4 regions of the Bariatricus sp. SGI.019 genome follow, and region 2 is predicted to be linked to each of the others. Evidence: predicted binding sites of a transcription regulator. Region 2 holds the regulator's gene; each other region holds the start of a gene.
What was found. The regulator Rex, encoded in region 2, represses fermentation and respiration genes when NADH is low (regulators of the CRP and FNR family bind a similar motif). The targets are predictions, from matches to a motif close to ATTGTTAANTANTTAACAAT.

Region 1 (5,837 bases), on a different contig from region 2:
ATCTGGTGGTACAAACAAGTCACTTATTTTGTACCATATTTGTTAGATTAGAGGGGTTTCTTTTTCTATGTAACGTTATAGTTCAACAAAAGAAAGCGAGTAAACACAAATGACAAAGAATTTTATATTTATTTCTCCAAACTTTCCTACAAACTACTGGCAGTTTTGTGCGGAATTAAAGAAAAATGGTCTTAATGTTCTGGGTATTGGCGATCAGCCTTACGATGAATTATCTCAGGAATTAAAAAACAGTTTGAATGAGTATTACAAAGTAAACAGTCTGGAAAATTATGATGAAGTATACCGTGCCGTTGCATTTTTTACTTATAAATACGGACGGATCGACTGGCTGGAGTCTAACAATGAATACTGGCTGGAACGTGATGCAATGTTGCGTACAGATTTTAATATCTCCAGCGGTTTCCACACAGAAGACATGCCTCGTATTAAATACAAATCAAAGATGAAAGAATTCTACACGAAGGCTGGAATCCCGGTAGCCCGCTATCATCTGGTTGACAATGTCGAAAATTGTCAGGATTTTATTAAGCTCGTTGGTTATCCAGTCATTGTAAAACCAGACAATGGTGTTGGCGCATCCCATACCTTTAAGCTTTCATCTGACCAAGATCTTCTTCGGTTCTTTAATGAGAAAGTAGCTGATACACAATACATCATGGAGGAGTTTATCGACGCAGAAGTTAATTCTTACGATGCTGTCATCGATTCTAATGGCGATCCAATGTTCGAGACGGGTAACGTAACTCCAGATTCAATCATGGATATCGTCAATAATTCTGATAACTCTATCTATCATATTGTGAAAAATCTTTCTGAGGATGTACGTACTGCCGGACGTGCTACTGTAAAAAGCTTCGGTGTAAAAAGCCGTTTCGTTCATTTTGAATTCTTCCGTCTTCTAAAGGATCACGACGGAATGGGCAAGAAAGGCGATGTTGTGGCTCTGGAAGTTAACATGCGTCCTTGCGGCGGATTTTCTCCTGATATGATGAATTACGCTAACAGTACCAATGTATACAAGATCTGGGCGGATATGATCGCCTTTGATCACTCCACTCTGCCAGACGGCAAACATGCTTACTGTGCTTATGCCGGGCGTCGAGATGGAAAAGATTTCGTGCTGAGTCATGAAGAAATTCTTGAAAAATATGGTGATAACCTGAAGATGGTCGACCGGATTCCTGATGTATTGTCCGGTGCGATGGGTAATCAGATGTATGTTGCGGTATTCAATACTAAGAAAGAAATGGATAGCTTCTATAAGAATGTCTTGAAATGTAATTAATCGACAAATACATTTAAATTATTCTAAGCCTGTCATGCTACAAAAAGCTGACAGGCTTATACATTTAAAAATCATCATATCTTATTCTTTACTATCCAACTTAAGGCTCAATGGGTTTATTTCACCAGTATCTGGATTATACCACCAAAACTCATTCTTATCATTTACAAAATAGTATTTTCCTTTTACAAGTTTATGATAATTGGACGGATCAATACTTTCAAGAAATCGCTGATAATTCCATTAGAACAATTACGTCAGCATGAGCTTACTGCTTTTCTGTTTATGACATGAGGGTGAAAGATATCAGGGCCAGACACATAAAGGGATGCATGGCGGGAGGATATAGAATTGAAACCAAAGGAAAGAAAAAAGGTGAAAAGATTTTTCCTACCGCAGGGACGAAAGCTAGAATCAAGTCGCTTTTTAATCTTATGCTTGATTATGTACCCGGATACAAAATTGTAGACAAGAACTATGCTAGAACATTTGAAATTTCTAATGATATCAGTAAAGAGAAAGAAGAAGCAACAAGAACACATATTCCATTTACCGATGATGAGATGAACATTCTCTGGAAAAACGTAGGGAAAGTAAGATACGTAGATTAGATTATAATGCAATGTTATATGGGATGGAGACCGAAGAACTTGCTGCTTTAAGATTAGATGTAATCAATCTTGAAAAGTGGTACATGAAAGCCGGAATAAAAACGCCAGCTGGCAAACAACGCATAGTTCCAATTCATACCAAAATCATAGAACTCTTAAAGAATAATTATGATTTTGCCGCTTCTATAGGAAGCGAATATTTGCTAAATAACAAAGGGCAGACTCATGCCGGATCATAGAAACTTACTTACGACAAATATGCGAATAGATTTAAGAAAGTAACCGGCGAACTTCATCTCAACCCGGAACATCGTCCTCATGATCCGAGAAAAACATTTGTAACCAGATGTAAAAAAACGAATGTCGATGAATATGCACTAAAAGAAATGGTAAGACACTCAATAAAAGATATTACAGAATCAACTTACACAGTCCGTGATTTAGAATGGTTAAGATAAAATCTTGAAAAACTAAAGTAAGTGGGAGAAAATCCATCATCTCCCACTTTAAATATATTAACAAATATACGTTAACAAATAAATAACAAATGTATTAGCATTTATTGATTTTTTAAAATGTTAAAACATTCTAAAAATACTGATTTTACGCTATTAATTAGAATCTTCCAGCTTTAGCGGCTTCCTCTACGGAAACTGCAACTGCAACAGTCATACCAACCATCGGGTTGTTACCTGCTCCGATTAAGCCCATCATCTCAACATGGGCTGGAACGGATGAAGAACCTGCAAACTGTGCATCAGAGTGCATACGTCCTAAAGTATCTGTCATACCATAAGAAGCTGGACCTGCAGCCATGTTATCTGGATGAAGTGTACGTCCTGTACCACCGCCGGATGCTACTGAGAAGTACTTCTTGCCCTGCTCGATACATTCTTTCTTGTATGTACCTGCAACTGGATGCTGGAAACGTGTTGGGTTGGTAGAGTTACCTGTGATAGATACGTCTACGCCTTCTTTGTGCATGATGGCAACACCTTCACGTACATCATTCGCCCCATAGCAGTTAACTTTAGAACGAAGTCCGTCAGAGTAAGCGATTCTCTGAACTTCTTTCAGTTCTCCTGTATAGTAATCATATTCTGTCTGAACATATGTAAATCCGTTAATTCTGGAAATGATCTTTGCAGCATCCTTTCCAAGTCCGTTCAAGATAACACGAAGTGGTTTCTTACGAACTTTGTTTGCCTTCTCTGCAATACCGATTGCACCTTCAGCTGCTGCGAATGACTCGTGACCAGCTAAGAATGCGAAACAATCTGTGTCTTCTTCCAGAAGCATCTTTCCTAAGTTACCATGTCCAAGACCAACTTTACGCTGATCTGCTACAGAACCTGGGATACAGAAAGCCTGCAGGCCTTCTCCGATTGCTGCTGCTGCATCAGCTGCTGTCTTACATCCCTTTTTAATTGCAATTGCTGCACCTACTGTATATGCCCAACATGCATTTTCGAAACAGATTGGCTGAATACCTTTTACCTGATTGTATACATCAAGGCCGGCATCCTTTGTAATCTTCTCTGCTTCTTCGATGGAAGCAATACCATAGCTTCCTAATACTTCATTGATTTTATCAATTCTTCTTTCATATGATTCAAATAAAGCCATTTACTTGTCCTCCTGATTTTTTTGTTACCTTTTGAATCTTCCCACGAACACACATGAACCTCGTTCATGTGGCGCGTTGCGCCTTCAAAGCCTGTCCCGGTCTACCGATTTCATACAAGCATGAATCATCTGACCAGGTCATCCTTCTCTGTCCGCTTATCGCGTCTATTCTTTTCTAGGATCAATAATCTTTACTGCGTCTGCAACACGTCCATACTGTCCTTTTGCCTTTTCCCAAGCATCGTTAGGTGTATCACCAGCTTTGATGAAGTCAGTGAATTTTCCAAGGCTTACGAACTGATATCCGATAATCTCATCGTTCTCATCCAAAGCAATACCTGTTACATAACCTTCAGCCATTTCAAGATAACGAGGACCTTTTGCTAATGTTCCGTACATTGTACCAACCTGAGAACGAAGTCCTTTTCCAAGGTCTTCCAAACCAGCACCAATTGCAAGTCCATCTTCTGAAAATGCACTCTGAGTTCTTCCATATACAATCTGAAGGAACAATTCTCTCATTGCTGTATTAATAGCATCACAGACAAGGTCTGTATTCAATGCCTCTAAAATAGTTTTTCCTGGAAGGATTTCAGATGCCATGGCTGCTGAGTGAGTCATTCCTGAACATCCGATTGTCTCAACAAGAGCTTCCTGAATAATACCATCTTTAACATTTAAAGTAAGTTTACATGCACCCTGCTGAGGAGCACACCAGCCAATACCGTGTGTAAAACCAGAAATATCTTTTACTTCTTTAGCCTGTACCCATTTTGCTTCTTCCGGAATCGGAGCTGGTCCGTGATTCGCACCCTGAGCCACCGGACACATCATTTCTACTTCATGTGAATAAATCATTTTAAAACTCCTTTCAACTATGTATGATTTTTCTGTCGTAGGGCTTGTTATATCTTTAACACCATACTTATTTATATTTTCTCACATTATTCTACATTCGTCAATTGTTTTTCATTTGGGTACACCACATTTTTCAAAAGGGGACGTAGTAAAACCAAAAAATACTACGTCCCCTTTTTTTACATTTTTGCTGTCACCCACGAAAATCCCAAATCATGGGAATCATCTTTTTTATAATTTAAATCGTATCCTACCTGAACTCCTTCTTCATCCATGTAATAATTGACAATGTAAACGCCATCAAGGCTGTCGCCTTCCAGGGTTTTTTTGATTTCTTCTTTGCTTAATTCTGACAGGAAGCTGTCGTTTTTTGTTTCGTCACGCATATTTTGAAGCCATTGATCAATCACTTCATCGTTGATATCTACCAGATCTTTTAATTGGTATGTTTCTCCAGTTTTGGGATTGATATTGCATGTTCTGAGATGCTGGGAATAATATTGGCTTCCGCCTTCGTAATTATAATCTTCATAGGCGATACTTATTAGGTCATCTGACGCATAACATACTTTATATTTTGCATAGCTTATCAGCATAGGATTTTTTTCGCTGATCACTCTTTCTTTTATCGTATTAGAAGGATTATTATAGATTTCATTTACTGTCTGCATTGCACAATTCTTCAATGCTTTATTTACTTTTTCTTCTATGTCGGCATCTGGTAATCCATGAACGACCGGATATGTTACATTGAATTCAATCAACATAGATTCCTTTTCTCGATCAGAAAATGAGTATGTATCTTCCGTTATTTCATACGACAAATTTTCTTCGATTTTTTCTGGAATTGATTCAATTCCTTGTAGATTTTCTTCATCTGTTGAATCTTCTTTTTCTTCATTTGGAAGATCATATTCGTGATTTGGCTCTTCTGCAAATTCTTCATAAATGTCTGGAACATCATAGATATTCTTCTGTATACTTTTTAGCAGTTTGACTTCACCAACAAACAGTCCGATAACTATGACCATACATATAATACTTACAATAATAATCGGTTTTTTAGATTTCTTTTTTACAGGTCTTACCAACCCAGGAATCACATACATTTCTAATGGAACAGAACGAATACCATTTACTACTTGTTCTTCCGCAGTCACATGCATTCCCAGATGTATATATTTTTGCACTGCCTGTGGCGCTGAATTTACAGTAATTGTTTTGACACAAAGCTGCTGAGCACAATAATTATAAACACACTGAAACAGCATCCGACCAATGCCTTTTCCTCGATACTGTTTTCTTACAAAGAACAGACTGATATGTCCATCGTTTTTGACTGCGATTGTACCGCATAATTCTGTACCTTGAAATGCACCAAAGAAGAATATTTCTCTTCTTTGGCACATTGTATAAATGTTGTCATATTTGATGAA
Region 2 (5,837 bases):
CAGATGTATTCTTTCGTACTAAGAAGCCTTGCTATCTGAACAGCTCCATGCCCATATCCATCCGTTTTAATAACTGCCAGCATCTTAACACCATCTTGTATATTTGCCTTCATCATCTCAATATTATATTCTATTGCATCAAGATCAATCCTTACACAGACTCTCGTATAATTCTTCACTTTTTACCTCCTCCTGCTCTTTAAATGCATTGGATAGATACTCCGTCAAATCTCTTGCCAAAACACTATAACTTCCTTTATCGATACGGGCATAATCACCTGCTCTTCCATGTAGGTATGCTCCCAAAACAGCGGCTTTCCTACAACTGAGTCCTTGCGCCAAAAGCGCAGCTATTATTCCCGCCAGTACATCTCCAGAACCAGCTTTTGCCATTGCCGAATTACCCGACATATTTACATAGTTTCCTTCAGAAACTGATGCAACAATAGTTCTGGCATCTTTCAGTACACAAGTCCATTGACTTTTTTGAACAAATGAATCCAGTATATCCATCCTATGTTGTTTTAATTCCTCTACACTTATATGTAACAGCCGTGACATCTCTTTCATATGTGGTGTTATCACAAAATCTGTATGATGAATCTTTTGAAGATAAGCGTTATGCTCCGCAATCAGGTTCAAACCATCTGCATCAATCAGACAAGGTACTTTCACATGCTCAAGAGTTGCCTTCAATATTCTCCTGGAACGCTCACTGATTCCTATTCCAGATCCAATACAAACTGCATCTGCCCATGTTAAAAGATTTAACAACTCAGTCTTATCAAAAATGTCATAAGTTGTAATAATTGCTTCCGGAAGGAGCTGCTGTAAAATAATCCTATTTTCTTCCGGTGTATAGATCTGTACCAGTCCTGCTCCAGACATATATGCCGCTTTTGCATTCAGATAAGCCGCTCCAGACATACCTTTACTTCCTGCAATTACAAGTAACTTCCCATATGTCCCTTTATTCGAATTTTCTTTTCTGGCTGGCAGAAATTTACAATATTCCTTCTTCTCATAAGTATATGCCGTTTTTTCGGTAGCAATTATTTTTTCCGTATGGATTCCGATATCAGCTACAATCACTTTACCAGAATATTCCTTTCCGGGATAGATTGCAAGTCCCAGCTTTTCCATTTGAAAAGTCACCGTAATATCTGCACGGAAAGCAATTCCAAGGACACTTCCATGATTCGCAGATATTCCAGATGGCATATCTACAGCAAATTTTACAGCCTTTGCTTCATTCATCTTCTGAATAATCTGAAAATATTTTCCTATAATCTCACGGCTAAGTCCAACACCGAACATCGCATCTATTATGATACTATATTCGTCTTCTTTGTACTCTTTGAATATCTCAACACCTGTTTCCCTTAATTTACTCATCTGCTGTTTTGTTTCATCCGTACGATGAGATTCATTTCCTACAAAACAAACTGTCACAGGATACCCTTTTTCCTTTAAAAGTCTCGCTATCGCAAATCCATCACCACCATTATTCCCTGAACCACATACGATACACGCTTTGGACAGATCAAGCTTTTCCGCCTCCATAGTCTCTACACATCTCTTTGCAGCACGCTCCATTAACTCCATAGACGAAATTCCCAGTTCCTGTATTGTATATTGATCCGCCTTTTTCATTTGATTTCCATTAAGCAGATATCGCATAATCTCACCTTCCAAGTTCATTTTACAATATAAAAGGACGTGTAAAAACCAGCCCGTCTGCGCATGCCAGTCATTACACGTCTTTGCTTTTTATTTCTTATGTTCTTCGTTATATCGGCTAATATTGTATGATAACTGCATTAAGCTTTCAGACAAGTGTACATTTTCAACAATTATATGATCCGGCAGATTCAAATCTGTATGGGCAAAATTCCAAATTGCACGAACACCATTGTCTACCAGCATATTAGCCACTTCAATTGCCTTGTCCTTTGGAATAGTTAAAACTGCAATCTCAACATCATTCTGTTGGACAAATGACTTTAACTCATCCATCATACGAATCGGCACGCCTCTGATTGAAACACCTACCAATCTTGGGTTGACATCAAAAATTCCTTTTAATACAAATCCTCTCTTCTCAAAAGCTGCATAATTAGCAAGAGCCTGCCCCAAATTACCAGCTCCTATAATAATCATATTATGAGCCTCTTCCAAGCCAAGAATCTTACCAATCTCTGTATACAAATATTTAACGTTATAACCATAACCCTGCTGACCGAACCCACCAAAATTGTTAAGATCCTGACGAATCTGAGATGCAGTCACTTTCATACGCTTACTCAAATCGTTAGACGAGATACGCTCCACTCCATTTTCAAGTAGCTCTCCTAAGTATCGATAGTATCGTGGCAATCTACGGATGACCGCCTGGGAAATCTCTCTCTCTTCCAATAGTCTCACCTTCCATTTCATTCTAAGAAATATTATATAGAATTGTGTGAACAAAGTCAAACTTTTAGTTGTATTTTGTCCTATTTTCGCTATAATGAAAACGAGTGAAAAAGGAGGATATGAAAATAATATGATATTAGCATGTCACGGAATCAGTAAATCTTTCGGCGAAAAAGTGATTATCGCTGACGGTTCTTTTCATATAGAAGATCACGAAAAAGCAGCTCTTGTTGGTCCCAATGGAGCGGGAAAATCAACGCTTTTTAAAATGATTGTAGGTGAGCTTCCTTCTGACCGCGGAGAAGTAATTTTAACCAAAGGCAAAACCTTGGGATATCTTGCACAGCATCAGGCTATGCAAAGTGGAAGCACTATCTATGAAGAAGTGAAACTTGCCAAATCTGATATCATCGAAATGGAAACACAGATCCGTTCCATCGAATTAGAATTAAAACATTTAGAAGGTGATGCATTGACATCACGCCTTGAAACATATAATCGTCTGACAGCTTCTTTTGAACGCCAGAATGGTTATGCATATGAAAGTGAGATTAACGGGGTATTAAAAGGTCTTGGTTTTACAGAAAATGATTTTTCTAAACCCGTAGATACCCTTTCTGGGGGTCAGAAAACCCGCGTCTCTCTTGGTAAATTATTGCTCACCAAGCCAGATATCTTGCTTTTGGACGAGCCTACTAACCACTTGGATCTAAACTCTATAGCTTGGTTAGAAACTTATCTTCTGAATTATCCAGGAGCCGTTCTGATCGTATCTCATGACCGTTACTTTTTGAACAAAGTAGTGACTAAGGTCTTAGAAATCGAATCTGGAAAATTGATGACCTATAATGGAAATTACAGTGATTATGCTGCCAAAAAGCAGCAGCTTCGTGATGCTCAGATAAAAGAATATTTAAATCAGCAGCAAGAAATAAAGCATCAGGAAGCCGTAATTGAAAAGCTTCGTTCTTTTAATCGTGAGAAATCTATTAAGCGTGCAGAAAGCCGTGAAAAGATGTTGGAAAAGATCCGTCCTGTAGAGAAACCCTTGGAAGCAAATAATGAGATTCACTTAACATTAGAGCCTTCTTGTGTCAGCGGTAACGATGTTCTGTCTGTTGAACATCTAAGTAAATCATTTCCAAATCAAGTTCTGTTTCAAGATATAAGTTTTGACATTAAACGCGGGGAACATGTTGCAATCATCGGTGACAATGGAACGGGGAAAACAACACTTTTAAAAATCTTAAATCAGGTAATATCAGCAGATTCCGGTACATTTACATTGGGAACTAATGTAGCGATCGGATACTATGATCAGGAACACCATGTACTACATATGGAAAAAACCATTTTTGACGAAATTTCAGATGATTACCCGGATTTGACTAACACGAAGATCAGAAATATGCTGGCCGCTTTTTTATTTACTGGGGATGATGTGTTTAAACGGATCGGTGACCTAAGCGGTGGAGAACGTGGCAGAGTATCTTTAGCGAAGCTGATGCTTTCGAAAGCTAATTTTCTGATTCTTGACGAACCAACAAACCACTTGGATATTCCATCAAAAGAAATTCTGGAAAAAGCATTGAACAACTATACCGGAACTATCTTATATGTTTCACACGATCGTTATTTTATCAATCAGACAGCAACAAGGATCCTTGATCTGGTGAATCAGACTTTTGTAAATTATATAGGGAATTATGACTATTATCTTGAAAAAAAAGACGAGCTAACAACCATTTATGCTGGTGCCCCGTCTTCTGTTTATATTCCAGGAACTGCAAATTCTGCTATATCTTCTGGCAAAGACTCTGTTGCAGCAAATGTGTCAGATTCTAAGCTCGACTGGAAGGAACAAAAAGAAGCACAGGCTCGCGAGCGAAAACGAAAAAACGAACTGAAGAAAACCGAAGAACGCATCACTACTCTTGAAGAGCGGGATGCTAAGATTGACGAAATGATGTTGCAGGAAGATATTTTTACAAGTTCCATTAAATGTCAGGAATTAGCCAATGAAAAGGCAGCTATTGCGGAAGAACTTGAAGAGCTGTATATAAAATGGGAAGAGCTGGCTGAATAGCTACAGCTCTTCCTTTTTCAGTAATTTCCATGGACGTTCTTTTCCAAGCCATCCCATTTCTTTCCAATAATTATCATCCACCGGACTCATTCCTTTTTTATGAAAGCTTCTCATAATATAGAACAGAGCACGAGTCTTGATTCCTGGATTCACTCCATCTGGATCTTTGGAAATCTTTAATACAAGCTTACTCAAATCTCTGTCAATCCGCTCTTTCTTATCTGCACTGACACCATCCCAACCAAGCGATGCCACCGACATTCCGTAGGTATACACTCTAGCGGCACCCCAGAACTGGAGACTAATCTTCATATCCTTAAGCGTAGATCTCACGCCGCCTCCCGCGGCAGTTGCAATACACACTGCCTGTTTTCGAAACATAGAAGCTCCCGGTCTGTGAACCATAAAACGATATCCATAATGATCCAACATAGATTTCATCGCTCCCGTTACATGCATGACATGAACCGGTGAAGTCAGAATCAACAGGTCAGCTTTATCAATCAAGCCAGTCAACCGCTTCATGTACATTAGATAATCAAAACATTTTGTCTCATCTTCCATAATACATCTTCCACAGCCTCTGCAAAACTCAGGCATATCCTTCGGTAGAAATAGTTCAATTACCTGATCCTCCTTTGTAGCAATCTTATCAATCAACATTTTTCCCACATGATAAGTAGAACCCTTTCGCATAGTTCCATTAATCATCAATATATTCATCTTCTATACTTCCCCCATTCATATAATCTACATCTGATGTCTAACAATCGTATATTCATCGCCATAACTATAATATGGGCAATCGTAATATGTATTGGTCACAAATCGATACAATTCATCCTCATCTAATGCCATCTGACAAGTGAAACATTCATAGTCCTCATCATATTCATAATGAGCACATGATTCACAATTACTCTTCACGATACACAACTCCTTCCTGGGAACAAGTATAACATATTTTTCATTTGGGTACACCCTAAATGTAAAAAGGGGACGTAGTAAAAGTTAATTTTACTACGTCCCCTTTTTACTATTAATTACTACAATTTCTCAGCAATTGCTTTTATAAACTCTTCACTATTCAACACAGTTGGATTCTCTAAAGTTGTAATTAAAGCAAGATCTTTGGTCATTTTTCCTTCTTCAATTGTGTCGATCGTTGCTTTTTCAAGCTTATCTGCAAAATCCATCAATTCCTGATTGCTGTCTAATTCACCACGTTTTCTCAACGCTCCGGTCCATGCAAATATAGTGGCAACTGAATTGGTTGATGTTTCTTCTCCTTTTAAGTGTTTATAATAATGACGCTGTACTGTTCCATGTGCAGCTT
Region 3 (5,837 bases), on a different contig from region 2:
GTGAAATCGGCAAGACATACCAGGAAAAAGTAGGACATGAGGCAGAATTTTATGTGGTAGAGATTGGCGACGGAGCAAAGATTATATAAATATGGAGGAAGAAAGATGTTATCGGAAAATATCAAAAAACTGGTCGAATATGGAATACAGACAGGCCTGACACCGGAAGCGGAACGCATCTATGCTACCAATCTTTTGCTGGATGTATTCCAGGAGGACAATTATGAAGATGTTGAGATTGGTGAAGGAGAGATTGAGCTGGAGCCTGTATTGAGAAATTTGTTGGATGAAGCCGTAGCGCGTGGCTTGATTGAAGACAGCATCGGATACAGGGATCTGTTTGATACAAAATTGATGAATTGCCTGATGCCAAGACCTGCACAGGTGCAGGATACATTTGCAAAGAAGTATGAAATCTCTCCAAAAGAAGCAACGGATTATTTTTATAAATTAAGTCAGGACAGTGATTATATCCGTCGCTATCGTGTGAAGAAAGATATGAAGTGGAAAGTAGATTCTCCATATGGGGAGATTGATATTACGATCAATCTGTCAAAACCGGAAAAAGATCCGAAAGCGATTGCGGCTGCAAAGAATGCAAAAGCAAGCAGTTATCCGAAGTGCCTGTTATGTATGGAAAATGAAGGATATGCTGGACGTCTGAATCACCCGGCCCGTGAGAACCACAGAATCATCCCGGTCACAGTCAATGACAGCAAATGGGGATTCCAGTATTCTCCATATGTATATTATAATGAGCATTGCATTGTATTTAACGGACAGCATGTGCCGATGAAAATAGAACGTGCGACATTTGTGAAATTATTTGATTTCATCAAACAGTTTCCACATTATTTCCTCGGATCGAATGCAGATCTTCCAATCGTAGGCGGCTCAATTCTTAGCCATGACCATTTTCAGGGTGGAAATTATACCTTTGCCATGGCAAAAGCACCTATTGAGAAAATTGTAACTATTTCAGGATACGAGGATGTAGAGGCCGGTATCGTAAAATGGCCTTTGTCTGTTCTTCGAATCAGAAGCAAAGATGAAAAACGCCTGATTGAGCTGGCAGACCATGTACTGACAGTATGGAGAGGGTATACAGATGAATCGGCTTTCATCTATGCCAATACCGATGGAGAACCACACAATACCATCACACCGATCGCAAGAAAGGTCGGAAATGTCTATGAACTGGATCTGACTCTGAGAAACAACATTACAACCAAAGAACATCCCCTTGGAGTCTACCATCCACATGCACAATATCATAACATTAAAAAAGAAAATATCGGTTTGATCGAGGTTATGGGTCTTGCAGTATTGCCAGCCAGATTAAAAGAAGAATTGGAAATCTTAGCAGATTATCTTGTGAATAAAAAAGATATCAGAAGCAATGAAAAGATTGAAAAGCATGCCGAGTGGGCAGAACAATTCCTTCCAAAATACGATCATATTACAGAAGAAAATGTAATGGACATCCTGAAAAAAGAAGTGGGAATTACATTCACCCACGTACTCGAAGACGCAGGCGTATACAAATGCACACCAGAAGGAAGAGAGGCATTCCTGCGATTTGTTGCGGAATTGTAATGGTATTGGGGACGAAGAAAAGTGAGATAGTATCTCCTTCCTCGCCCCGTACCCATTCTACTTATTCAAACATCCCCATCAAAATCCTATAACAAAGACCGGAACAGGGCAGCGATATCTTCCACGGAAGTCTCTTTTGGATTACCTGGGCGGCAGGCATCTGCATATGCGGATGCCGCCAGGAATGGAATATCTTCTTCTTTTACAATGTCTTTTAGATCTTTTGGAATTCCGACGTCTTCGGCCAGTTTCTTAACTGCATCGACGGCAGCTTTTCTGTATTCTTCCTGAGACATATTTTCGACACCTTCAACACCCATAGCGATTGCGATATCTCTATATTTAGTTCCAGTTGCTTCTGCATTGTATTCCATAACGGTTGGAAGCAAAATTGCGTTTGCAATTCCATGTGGAGTATCATATTTTGCGCCAAGTGTATGAGCCATGGAATGAACAATTCCAAGACCTACGTTGGAGAAGCCCATACCGGCAACATACTGTCCCAGAGCCATATCAGCACGTCCTTCCGGAGTATTTGCAACAGCACCTCTCAAAGAGCGGGAGATGATTTCAATAGCCTTGATGTGGAACATATCGGATAATTCCCATGCGCCAGCAGTAATGTATCCTTCGATGGCGTGTGTCAGAGCATCCATACCAGTTGCAGCGGTCAGTCCTTTTGGCATACTAGACATCATATCTGGATCAATAATTGCAATTACAGGGATATCATGTGGGTCAACACACACGAATTTTCTGCTTTTTTCAACATCTGTAATAACATAGTTAATAGTGACTTCGGCAGCAGTTCCAGCTGTAGTAGGAACTGCAATAATTGGAATAGATTTATTGGGTGTATTAACGGCACCTTCCAGACTTCTCACATCTTCATGCTCTGGGTTCGCAATGATAATGCCGACTGCTTTTGCAGTATCCATGGAGGAACCACCGCCAATAGCGATAATATAATCTGCATTAGATTTTTTGAAAGCTTCCACACCTGTCTGAACATTTTCGATGGTTGGATTTGGTTTGATGTTGGAATAGAGTATATATTCGAGATCATTTTGATCTAATACATTCAGTACTTTCTGGGTAACACCAAATTTTACGAGATCAGGATCCGAACATACAAAAGCTTTTTGGAATCCTCTGGTTTTAGCTTCGGTTGCAATGTCATTGATTGCACCAGCTCCATGATAGGATGTTTCATTTAAAACAAACCTGTTTGACATAATGCATCTCTCCTTTATAATTGCTTTGTCATAATTATAACAATGTGCTGAAATCAAGAAAAGTTACAGAAAAAGCCACCTGTCACAAAAGTGACAAGTGGCTAAATGTGTAACGTATAGATTTAACAAATATCAGAAAATAATTCTTCCAAAGGTCTTGGAAGTGCGAGAATCAGTAGATTGGCAATCGCTTCTGGTTCCATATTCATGTTTTTTCGCACCCATTCGACCGTCATATCAATCGAACCACGACAATACATTTCTAAGAGAAAGACAATGTCACGATTGGGGGATTTTCCGGTTTTTTCTTTAATTATATTGGTATAAAATTCCAGAATACATTCATAGTCATATTGCATCAGTGAATTGTAGTCACGGGATTGAAAGGCGGAAATAAAGAAACGTTTTTCATTTTGAATAAACTGGAATTTCTTAATAAGCCCTTCTTTTAATGTGCAGCCGGAACCCATCTGACGAAAAGAACGATCGGCGAGCTGGCTAAAATGCCAGTTGACCAGATCATACTTGTCTTTAAAATTTCTATAAAAAGTTTGGCGTGTCATGCCACTGGTCTCGACAATCTCTTTTACAGTTATTTTGTCTAGTGGCTTTTTTTCCATTAGTTGTTTTAAAGAATCGATGAATCTATTTCGAGTTTTATCTAAGTTGTCCATTATGCATAATCTCCGATGTCAAAAATAATAAATCTAAAATCATTATAGGATTTTTGAAAAGGAAGTGCAATAAAAAGAGCATTATTTTGACGAAGGAATTCACAGAATAAACATAAAATCATCACATACTTTTCAAGGGATTCCCTTATATTGGTAGAAGATTTTGTTTGATAGGAGGAGAGACATTGATAGAAGTAAAGAATCTTACGAAGAGATATGGCAGGCATCTGGCAGTGAATCATCTGAATTTTACAGTGAAAAAAGGGCAGATCTATGGCTTTCTTGGACCAAATGGGGCTGGAAAATCAACTACAATGAACATTATGACAGGATATTTGGGAGCTACAGAAGGGCAGGTACTGATTAACGGGCATGATATTTTGAAAGAGCCTGAAGAGGCTAAAAGGTGTGTTGGCTATCTGCCAGAGATACCACCTCTGTATACAGAGATGACGGTAATGGAATATCTTCGATTTGCCGCAGAGTTGAAAAAGATACCGAAGAAAGAGAGAGAAGCACAGATCGGGGCAGTTATGAAACTTACGAAACTGCAGCCTGTGAAGGATCGTCTGATCAATAATCTATCCAAAGGATACAAGCAGAGAGTAGGGCTGGCACAGGCTATCTTAGGATTTCCAGAGATTATTATTCTGGATGAACCTACGGTAGGTCTGGATCCAAAGCAAATTATAGAGATTCGTGAACTGATTCGTAAACTCGCTAAGAATCATACGGTGATCTTAAGTTCGCATATTCTTGCTGAGGTAAGAGAAGTGTGTGATTATATTTTGATTATTGCAAATGGGCACCTTGTAGCGAGTGATACTCCTGAGAATCTGGAAAATTTGATGAGTGGGACGAATCATGTTGAGATAGAAGCAAAAGAGACGGAAGAAGCAGTAAAGAGAATTTTGAATAAGATACCGGAAATAAGAAAAGTAAAATATAAAAAGACGGATCATCAGACCTTGATTGCGGAGATTGAAGTAAAGGGGCAGATAGATATCAGGGAGAAGCTCTTTTTTGCATTTGCCGGAGAAAAATTACCGCTTTTAACATTAAAACTGAATAAATCTTCATTAGAAGAGATTTTCCTTGAACTGACACAAGAAGGAAACAGTAGTAAGTTTAAGAAAGGGGATAAGAGACAATGAGGGCAATCTATAGACGAGAACTGAAATCCTATTTTCATTCCATGATAGGTTATGTATTTATCGCATTTTTAGTGGCATTTACCGGAGTGTATTTTATGGCATATAACCTGAATTATGGATACCCGTATTTTTCATATGTATTGTCTGCAACTATATTTATCTATCTAATTGCAATTCCGATTCTTACCATGCGAAGCTTTGCTGAGGAACGTAAGAACAAAACGGATCAGATGCTATTGACTGCTCCGGTTAGTTTGTTTCAAGTTGTAATGGGAAAATATCTGGCTATGGTAACTATTCTGTCGATTCCATGCGCGATTTATCTGATTTTTCCGCTGATTATTAAGACACAAGGGACAGCGTATATTGTGATTGATTATCTTTCTGTCTTTTTACTGTTTTTATTGGGATGTGTATATATCGCTATCGGGATGTTTATTTCCTCGTTGACGGAGAGTGTTATCATAGCAGCGATTGGGACGTTTGGAGTATTGATGGTGTTGTACCTTTGGAGTGGAATCCTAGATTTCCTTCCGACCTCTGCGCTGGCAAATATGCTTGGAATCATTGTGATTTTATCCTGTGTGGTATTTGCTGTATGGCAGATGACGAAAAACTGGGTGATCAGTGTAGCGTTGGAACTGGCTGCAGTGGTCGGATGTGTGATTACCTATATGATAAAGTCGACCCTGTTCGAGAGCCTGTTGTCTGAGATACTGGGAAAAGCAGATCTTACGAATGTATTTAATAGTGTGGCATCTAATCATCTTCTGGATGTAAGCGGAGTAATATTATATCTGACGCTCATTGCAGTATTCCTTTTCTTTACCATGCAGATGATACAGAAAAGACGTTGGAGTTAGGAGGAAATTATGCTGGAAAAAATAAAGAAGATTTTTAGAAGTGGGACTTCCAGGAATGGAAGTTACAGTGTTGGCATGATTGCACTGGTGATTGCGATTGCAGTTGTAATAAATCTAATAGCCGGACAGCTGCCAGAAAGTATTCGCAGTATTGATGTCAGCGACAATAAGATATATGAGATTTCAGATACAACAAAAGATTTGCTGAAAAAATTGGACCAGAAAATTTCCTTTCAGGTATTTGCAGAGAAAGATTCCACAGATGAACGTATAAAAACGTTTCTTAAGAAATATGCTGAATTATCTGACAATATT
Region 4 (5,837 bases), on a different contig from region 2:
ATATTATAATAAAATGACATGATAATTATTATTGAGGTGTAAGGTGAATGGAAGATAGAGATAAAAAAGCTGATGAGATTGTAGAGGAGACCATGAAAGAAATTTTTGAAGATCTCAACAATTCAGAAGCTTTTCAAGAAACGGAAGATAAAAATGAAGAAATATATATGGATAGCGATGATATACCTTCTGATGACGATTCTTCTACAACAGAAGAATTAGAAGAAGATGATGATTTTGAAGATTCAGATGAGGAAGAAGATGATGATCAGGCAGATATGGAGGAGAAAGCGGCCAGAAAGAAAAAGCACAAAAAAACTGCTGCAATTATAATTGGAAGCATTTTTTGTGTTTTGCTGCTTATATATGTTGGATTTGCAATTTTCTTTAATAATCATTTTATGTTTTATACAAAGATTAACGGTATAGATTTTTCGTTGAAAAATGTTAGTCAGGTAGAAGCATATATGGAACAACAAGTAAAAGATTATGTTCTGACGTTGGAAGAATCTGATGGTGATAGAGAAGAAATCAATGGTTCTGATATTTCTTTGGAATATGTGCCTGGAGATGAATTAAAAAAACTTGTGAAAGAGCAGGATAATTTCTTGTGGATTACATCTTTATGGAATCATCCGGAGATTGAAGCAGAAGTTGGTGTGAAATACGATGCAGATGCGTTGTCTGCTATTATTAGTAATCTTGAGTGCATGAAGGAAGAGAATCAGACAGTTTCTGTAGATGCACATCCGGAATTTCAAAATGATCAATTTGTAGTTGTCCCTGAGGTTGTGGGGACTCAGATCAATATAGAAGTATTCAGTGAAAAAGTAGAAGAAGCGATTAATGGATTTCAGCCAACACTGGATCTCTATGAGACAGGATGTTATATATTGCCTAGATTTCTGTCTGATTCAGAGGAAGTCATTGCTGCAAAAGATGCTATGAACAGTTATCTTGGAGCTAATATTACTTATGATTTTAACCCTTATACTGAAGTAGTGGATGCATCTGTTATATCTCAATGGGTGAGTGTGGATGCAGATATGAATGTAACTTTTGATGAAGGGGCTGTCAGGGCATATGTACAGTCTCTGGCGAATAAGTATGATACCAAAGGAAAACCAAGAAACTTTACTACAGCGACCGGTAATGTGGTAACAGTTGAAGGTGGAAGTTATGGATGGAAGATTGATCAGGAAGCAGAGTATAATGCATTGATTGCGAATATTCAAAATGGTGAGACAGTGACAAGAGAGCCTAATTATGTCAGTCGTGCAGCCAGCCATGAAGGAAATGATGTAGGGAGTACATACGCAGAGGTGGATCTTACTGCACAGCAAATGTATTTTATACAGGATGGTCAGGTGGTTCTACAGTCTGGTGTTGTAACTGGTAACCCTAATAGAGGAAATGGAACCCCGCAGGGTGTCTATACTCTGGCTTATAAAGCATTAGATCAGACTTTAAGAGGTACAAAAAAGCCGGATGGAACATATGAATATGAGACTCCGGTGAAATATTGGATGCCGTTTAATGGAGGAATTGGCTTCCATGATGCTACCTGGCAATCGTCATTTGGAGGATCAAGGTATTTAACAAATGGCTCACATGGGTGTGTGAATTTGCCATATGATGTAGCCGGACAATTGTATAACCTGATATCAGCGGGAACTCCAGTAGTTTGCCATTATTAAATAGAATATTTTGAAGAATGAGGAAAAGACCATGTATGAATTGATAAAAAGAGATGGTCTTGCCAAAAGAGGAAGATTACATACAGTGCATGGGGTCATTGAGACCCCTGTATTTATGAATGTGGGAACAGCGGCTGCAATCAAGGGTGCAGTTTCTACGACTGATCTGCAAGAAATTAAAACGCAGGTAGAGCTTTCTAATACATATCATCTTCATGTTCGACCTGGAGATGAAGTGGTGAAAAAGTTAGGAGGACTTCATAAGTTTATGGTCTGGGACAAGCCGATTTTGACCGATTCCGGCGGATTCCAGGTTTTTTCTCTGGCAGGACTTAGAAGAATTAAAGAAGAAGGTGTTTATTTTAATTCTCATATTGATGGAAGAAAGATCTTCATGGGACCGGAGCAGAGTATGCAGATTCAATCGAATCTGGCCTCTACCATTGCCATGGCATTTGATGAGTGCCCTTCAAGTGTAGCGGAAAAAGAGTATATTGAAAATTCTGTAGACAGAACAACACGATGGCTGAAACGGTGTAAAGAAGAGATGGATAGGCTGAATCAACTGCCGGATACGATTAATCAACATCAGATGTTATTTGGAATTAATCAGGGTGGTATTTATGAAGATATCCGTATTCGTCATGCACAGGAAATTGCAGAATTGAATCTTGATGGATATGCTGTCGGAGGGCTGGCTGTTGGAGAGTCTCACGAAGATATGTATCGAATTCTGGATGCAGTTGTTCCGTATCTTCCGGTAGATAAGCCAACCTATCTTATGGGGGTAGGAACTCCGGTGAATATATTAGAAGCTGTTGATCGTGGTGTTGATTTTTTTGACTGTGTTTATCCAAGCAGGAATGGCCGCCATGGGCATGTATATACCAATCAAGGTAAACTTAATCTATTTAATGCAAAATATGAGTTGGATGACAGTCCAATAGAAGAAGGTTGCCAATGCCCTGCATGTCGTACTTATTCTCGGGCATATATCAGACATTTGCTGAAGGCAAAAGAGATGCTGGGGATGCGCTTATGCGTACTTCACAATTTGTATTTCTACAATACAATGATGGAAGAGATTCGTCAGGCCATTGATGAAGGAAATTATCAGGAGTATAAAAAAAGAAAAATTGCCAGTATGTTGAAAAAAGAAGCATAAAAAATGATGAATTCAAGAAAATTACTTGATGAAAGTTGCAATATTGTGTATGATAGCAATAGTGTTTAAAGATATTAGGAGGAATTAATATGTACGCATTAGCATCACAAAGTTCAGGTGGAAGCTGGGTATTACTGATTATTGTATATGCAGTTATTTTTGGTGGTTTTTGGTTTATTTTTATAAGGCCACAGAAAAAGGAGCAGAAAAGAGTTCAGGCAATGATCTCAGAGATGGAAGTCGGAGATACAGTATTGACAACAAGTGGTTTCTATGGTGTTATTATTGATATCAGCGAAGAAGATGTCATTGTAGAATTCGGAAGCAACAGGAATTGCCGTATCCCAATGCAGAAAGCAGCAATAGCACAAGTAGAAAAAGCTTCAGCAGAATAAAAGGAAAACGTAAAAAGACCCTTAATCAAAAGGGGTCTTTTTTTGTTGCTTTGAAGGAGGTGCGAAAGGATTTTTGGGAAAATTCCTGTTCCCCTGTAGATTGCACAAAATTAGATACATAGCTTTAAATGATAATTACTGTCTATAATCCCATTGATATTTTTTTCACAAGATAATATACTGTGCGGGCAAACGGTAATAAGTAGAGAAAGAAAGGGGATAAAAGTCAATGAGACAATGTGAACAGTGGATAGGATTTGAAGGCAAAAATTGGAGAAATTCTGTTGACGTCCGTGATTTTATTCAGAATAATTACAAACCTTATGAAGGAGATGAGTCTTTTCTGGTTGGTCCGACAGATGCAACGAATCAGTTATGGGGTAAGTTGCAGGAACTGCAAAAAGAAGAGCGTGCAAAGGGCGGCGTTCTTGATATGGAGACAGAGATTGTATCAGGACTTACTGCATATGGACCTGGCTACATTAGTGAAGAGTTAAAGGATTTGGAAAAGGTGGTAGGCCTGCAGACAGATAAACCTCTTAAGAGAGCATTTATGCCTTATGGGGGAATCAAGATGGCAGAGCAGGCTTGTACTACCTATGGGTATCAACCAAGCGAGAAGCTTCATGAGATTTTTACAAAATATCATAAAACACATAATCAGGGAGTATTTGATATCTATACACCTGAGATGAAGAAGGCGCGTCATAATAAGATTATAACAGGTCTTCCGGACACATATGGAAGAGGACGTATTGTTGGTGATTATCGTCGAGTAGCTTTGTATGGTATTGATTTTCTGATTGAGAAGAAACATTATGATTTTGAGCGTTACGCAAGACATGGAATGAAAGGAACGGATTTCCGCCTTCGTGAAGAGATTGCAGATCAGATCCGTGCTTTGGAGCAGATGAAAGAAATGGCAGCTGTATATGGATTCGATATTTCTAAACCTGCGAAAGATGCAAAGGAAGCAGTACAGTGGTTGTATTTTGGATATCTTGCAGCAATCAAGACTCAGAATGGTGCGGCCATGAGTGTTGGGCGTATTTCTACTTTCCTGGACATTTATATTGAAAGAGATCTTCAGAATGGAACTTTGACAGAAGCGGAAGCACAGGAATTAATTGACCATATGGTCATGAAATTCAGAATGGTTAAATTCGCAAGAATTCCTTCTTATAATGAATTGTTCTCTGGAGACCCGGTATGGGCAACTCTGGAAGTGGCAGGTCTGGGACAGGATGGACGTTCTATGGTAACAAAGAATGACTACCGTTTCCTCCATACATTGGAAAATATGGGACCATCACCAGAGCCGAACCTGACGGTTCTCTATTCTGAGAGATTGCCTGAAAACTTCAAGAAGTATGCAGCGCATATTTCCGTGACGACCAGTTCTATTCAGTATGAAAATGATGATGTAATGCGTCCGGTATGGGGAGATGATTACAGTATCTGTTGTTGCGTATCTGCGACTCAGACCGGAAAAGAGATTCAGTTCTTTGGTGCACGTGCGAACCTCGCAAAATGCCTGTTATATGCAATTAACGGTGGTATCGATGAAAAATCAAAACAGCAGGTAGGACCGGCATATCAGCCGATTACAGCTGAATATCTTGACTATGATGAAGTAATGGAAAAATATGATGCAATGATGGAATGGCTGTCAAAATTATATGTAGATACCTTGAATATGATTCATTATATGCATGATAAGTATTACTATGAAGCAGCTGAAATGGCGTTGATTGATACAGATGTCAGACGTACATTTGCAACAGGAATTGCAGGATTCTCACATGTGGTAGATTCTCTGAGTGCTATTAAGTATGCGAAAGTAAAAGTGCTTCGTGATGAGAATGGTCTTGCCATAGGATTTGAGCCAGAAGGAGAATTCCCAAGATACGGGAATGATGATGACCGTGCCGATGATATTGCAATCTGGATTCTGAAGACATTTATGCATAAACTGAGCAAATGCCATACATACAGAGATTCTGAACCAACAACTTCTATTCTTACGATTACATCCAATGTTGTATACGGTAAGGCAACAGGATCTCTCCCAGACGGAAGAAAAGCTGGTGAGCCGCTTGCGCCAGGTGCCAACCCATCTTATGGTGCGGAAAAGAACGGACTTCTTGCATCATTGAATTCTGTAGCTAAGCTTCCATATGAACTTGCGCTGGATGGTATATCTAATACACAGACCATTAGTCCAGGTGCGCTGGGACACGATGACAAAGAGCGTACAGAGAATCTGGTAAATGTAATGGATGGATATTTCAGACAAGGAGCTCATCATCTGAACGTGAACGTATTTGGTACAGAGAAATTGATTGACGCTATGGAGCATCCGGAAAAACCAGAATATGCTAATTTCACGATCCGAGTATCAGGATATGCTGTAAAATTCATTGACCTGACACGTGAGCAGCAGATGGATGTTATTGCAAGAACATGCCATAAGGAAATGTAATTATATACAAATGTAAACTTGAAACTATGGTTAAAAAGGGCAAGATAATGACAAAAGGATATGTTCATTCTTTGGAAAGCTTTGGATCTGTAGATGGA

Region 1: the regulator Rex is predicted to act here: its motif matches at 4,445-4,464, upstream of ACQRD1_RS07595 (iron-sulfur cluster assembly scaffold protein).
Region 3: the regulator Rex is predicted to act here: its motif matches at 2,856-2,875, upstream of fucO (lactaldehyde reductase).
Region 4: the regulator Rex is predicted to act here: its motif matches at 3,410-3,429, upstream of pflB (formate C-acetyltransferase).

The regions. Positions count from the first base shown of each region.
Region 1 covers NZ_JBNPOQ010000009.1:123,145-128,981, reverse strand. Annotated here, with positions in the region: gene ACQRD1_RS07620 (esterase family protein) at 1-51, shown strand, start outside; gene ACQRD1_RS07615 (ATP-grasp domain-containing protein) at 110-1,306, shown strand; gene ACQRD1_RS07610 (hypothetical protein) at 1,639-1,917, shown strand; gene ACQRD1_RS07605 (hypothetical protein) at 1,929-2,156, shown strand; gene ACQRD1_RS07600 (GGGtGRT protein) at 2,533-3,543, opposite strand; gene ACQRD1_RS07595 (iron-sulfur cluster assembly scaffold protein) at 3,709-4,401, opposite strand; gene ACQRD1_RS07590 (GNAT family N-acetyltransferase) at 4,581-5,837, opposite strand, start outside.
Region 2 covers NZ_JBNPOQ010000017.1:37,101-42,937, reverse strand. Annotated here, with positions in the region: gene alr (alanine racemase) at 1-179, opposite strand, end outside; gene ACQRD1_RS11420 (NAD(P)H-hydrate dehydratase) at 145-1,680, opposite strand; gene ACQRD1_RS11415 (redox-sensing transcriptional repressor Rex) at 1,771-2,415, opposite strand; gene ACQRD1_RS11410 (ABC-F family ATP-binding cassette domain-containing protein) at 2,546-4,501, shown strand; gene ACQRD1_RS11405 (flavodoxin family protein) at 4,502-5,224, opposite strand; gene ACQRD1_RS11400 (DUF6472 family protein) at 5,252-5,428, opposite strand; gene ACQRD1_RS11395 (NADP-dependent isocitrate dehydrogenase) at 5,548-5,837, opposite strand, start outside.
Region 3 covers NZ_JBNPOQ010000015.1:32,914-38,750, reverse strand. Annotated here, with positions in the region: gene ACQRD1_RS10630 (galactokinase) at 1-89, shown strand, start outside; gene galT (UDP-glucose--hexose-1-phosphate uridylyltransferase) at 106-1,596, shown strand; gene fucO (lactaldehyde reductase) at 1,683-2,831, opposite strand; gene ACQRD1_RS10615 (TetR/AcrR family transcriptional regulator C-terminal domain-containing protein) at 2,954-3,505, opposite strand; gene ACQRD1_RS10610 (ABC transporter ATP-binding protein) at 3,691-4,659, shown strand; gene ACQRD1_RS10605 (ABC transporter permease subunit) at 4,656-5,522, shown strand; gene ACQRD1_RS10600 (Gldg family protein) at 5,532-5,837, shown strand, end outside.
Region 4 covers NZ_JBNPOQ010000009.1:77,203-83,039, forward strand. Annotated here, with positions in the region: gene ACQRD1_RS07390 (L,D-transpeptidase family protein) at 48-1,697, shown strand; gene tgt (tRNA guanosine(34) transglycosylase Tgt) at 1,729-2,862, shown strand; gene yajC (preprotein translocase subunit YajC) at 2,952-3,257, shown strand; gene pflB (formate C-acetyltransferase) at 3,487-5,739, shown strand; gene pflA (pyruvate formate-lyase-activating protein) at 5,787-5,837, shown strand, end outside.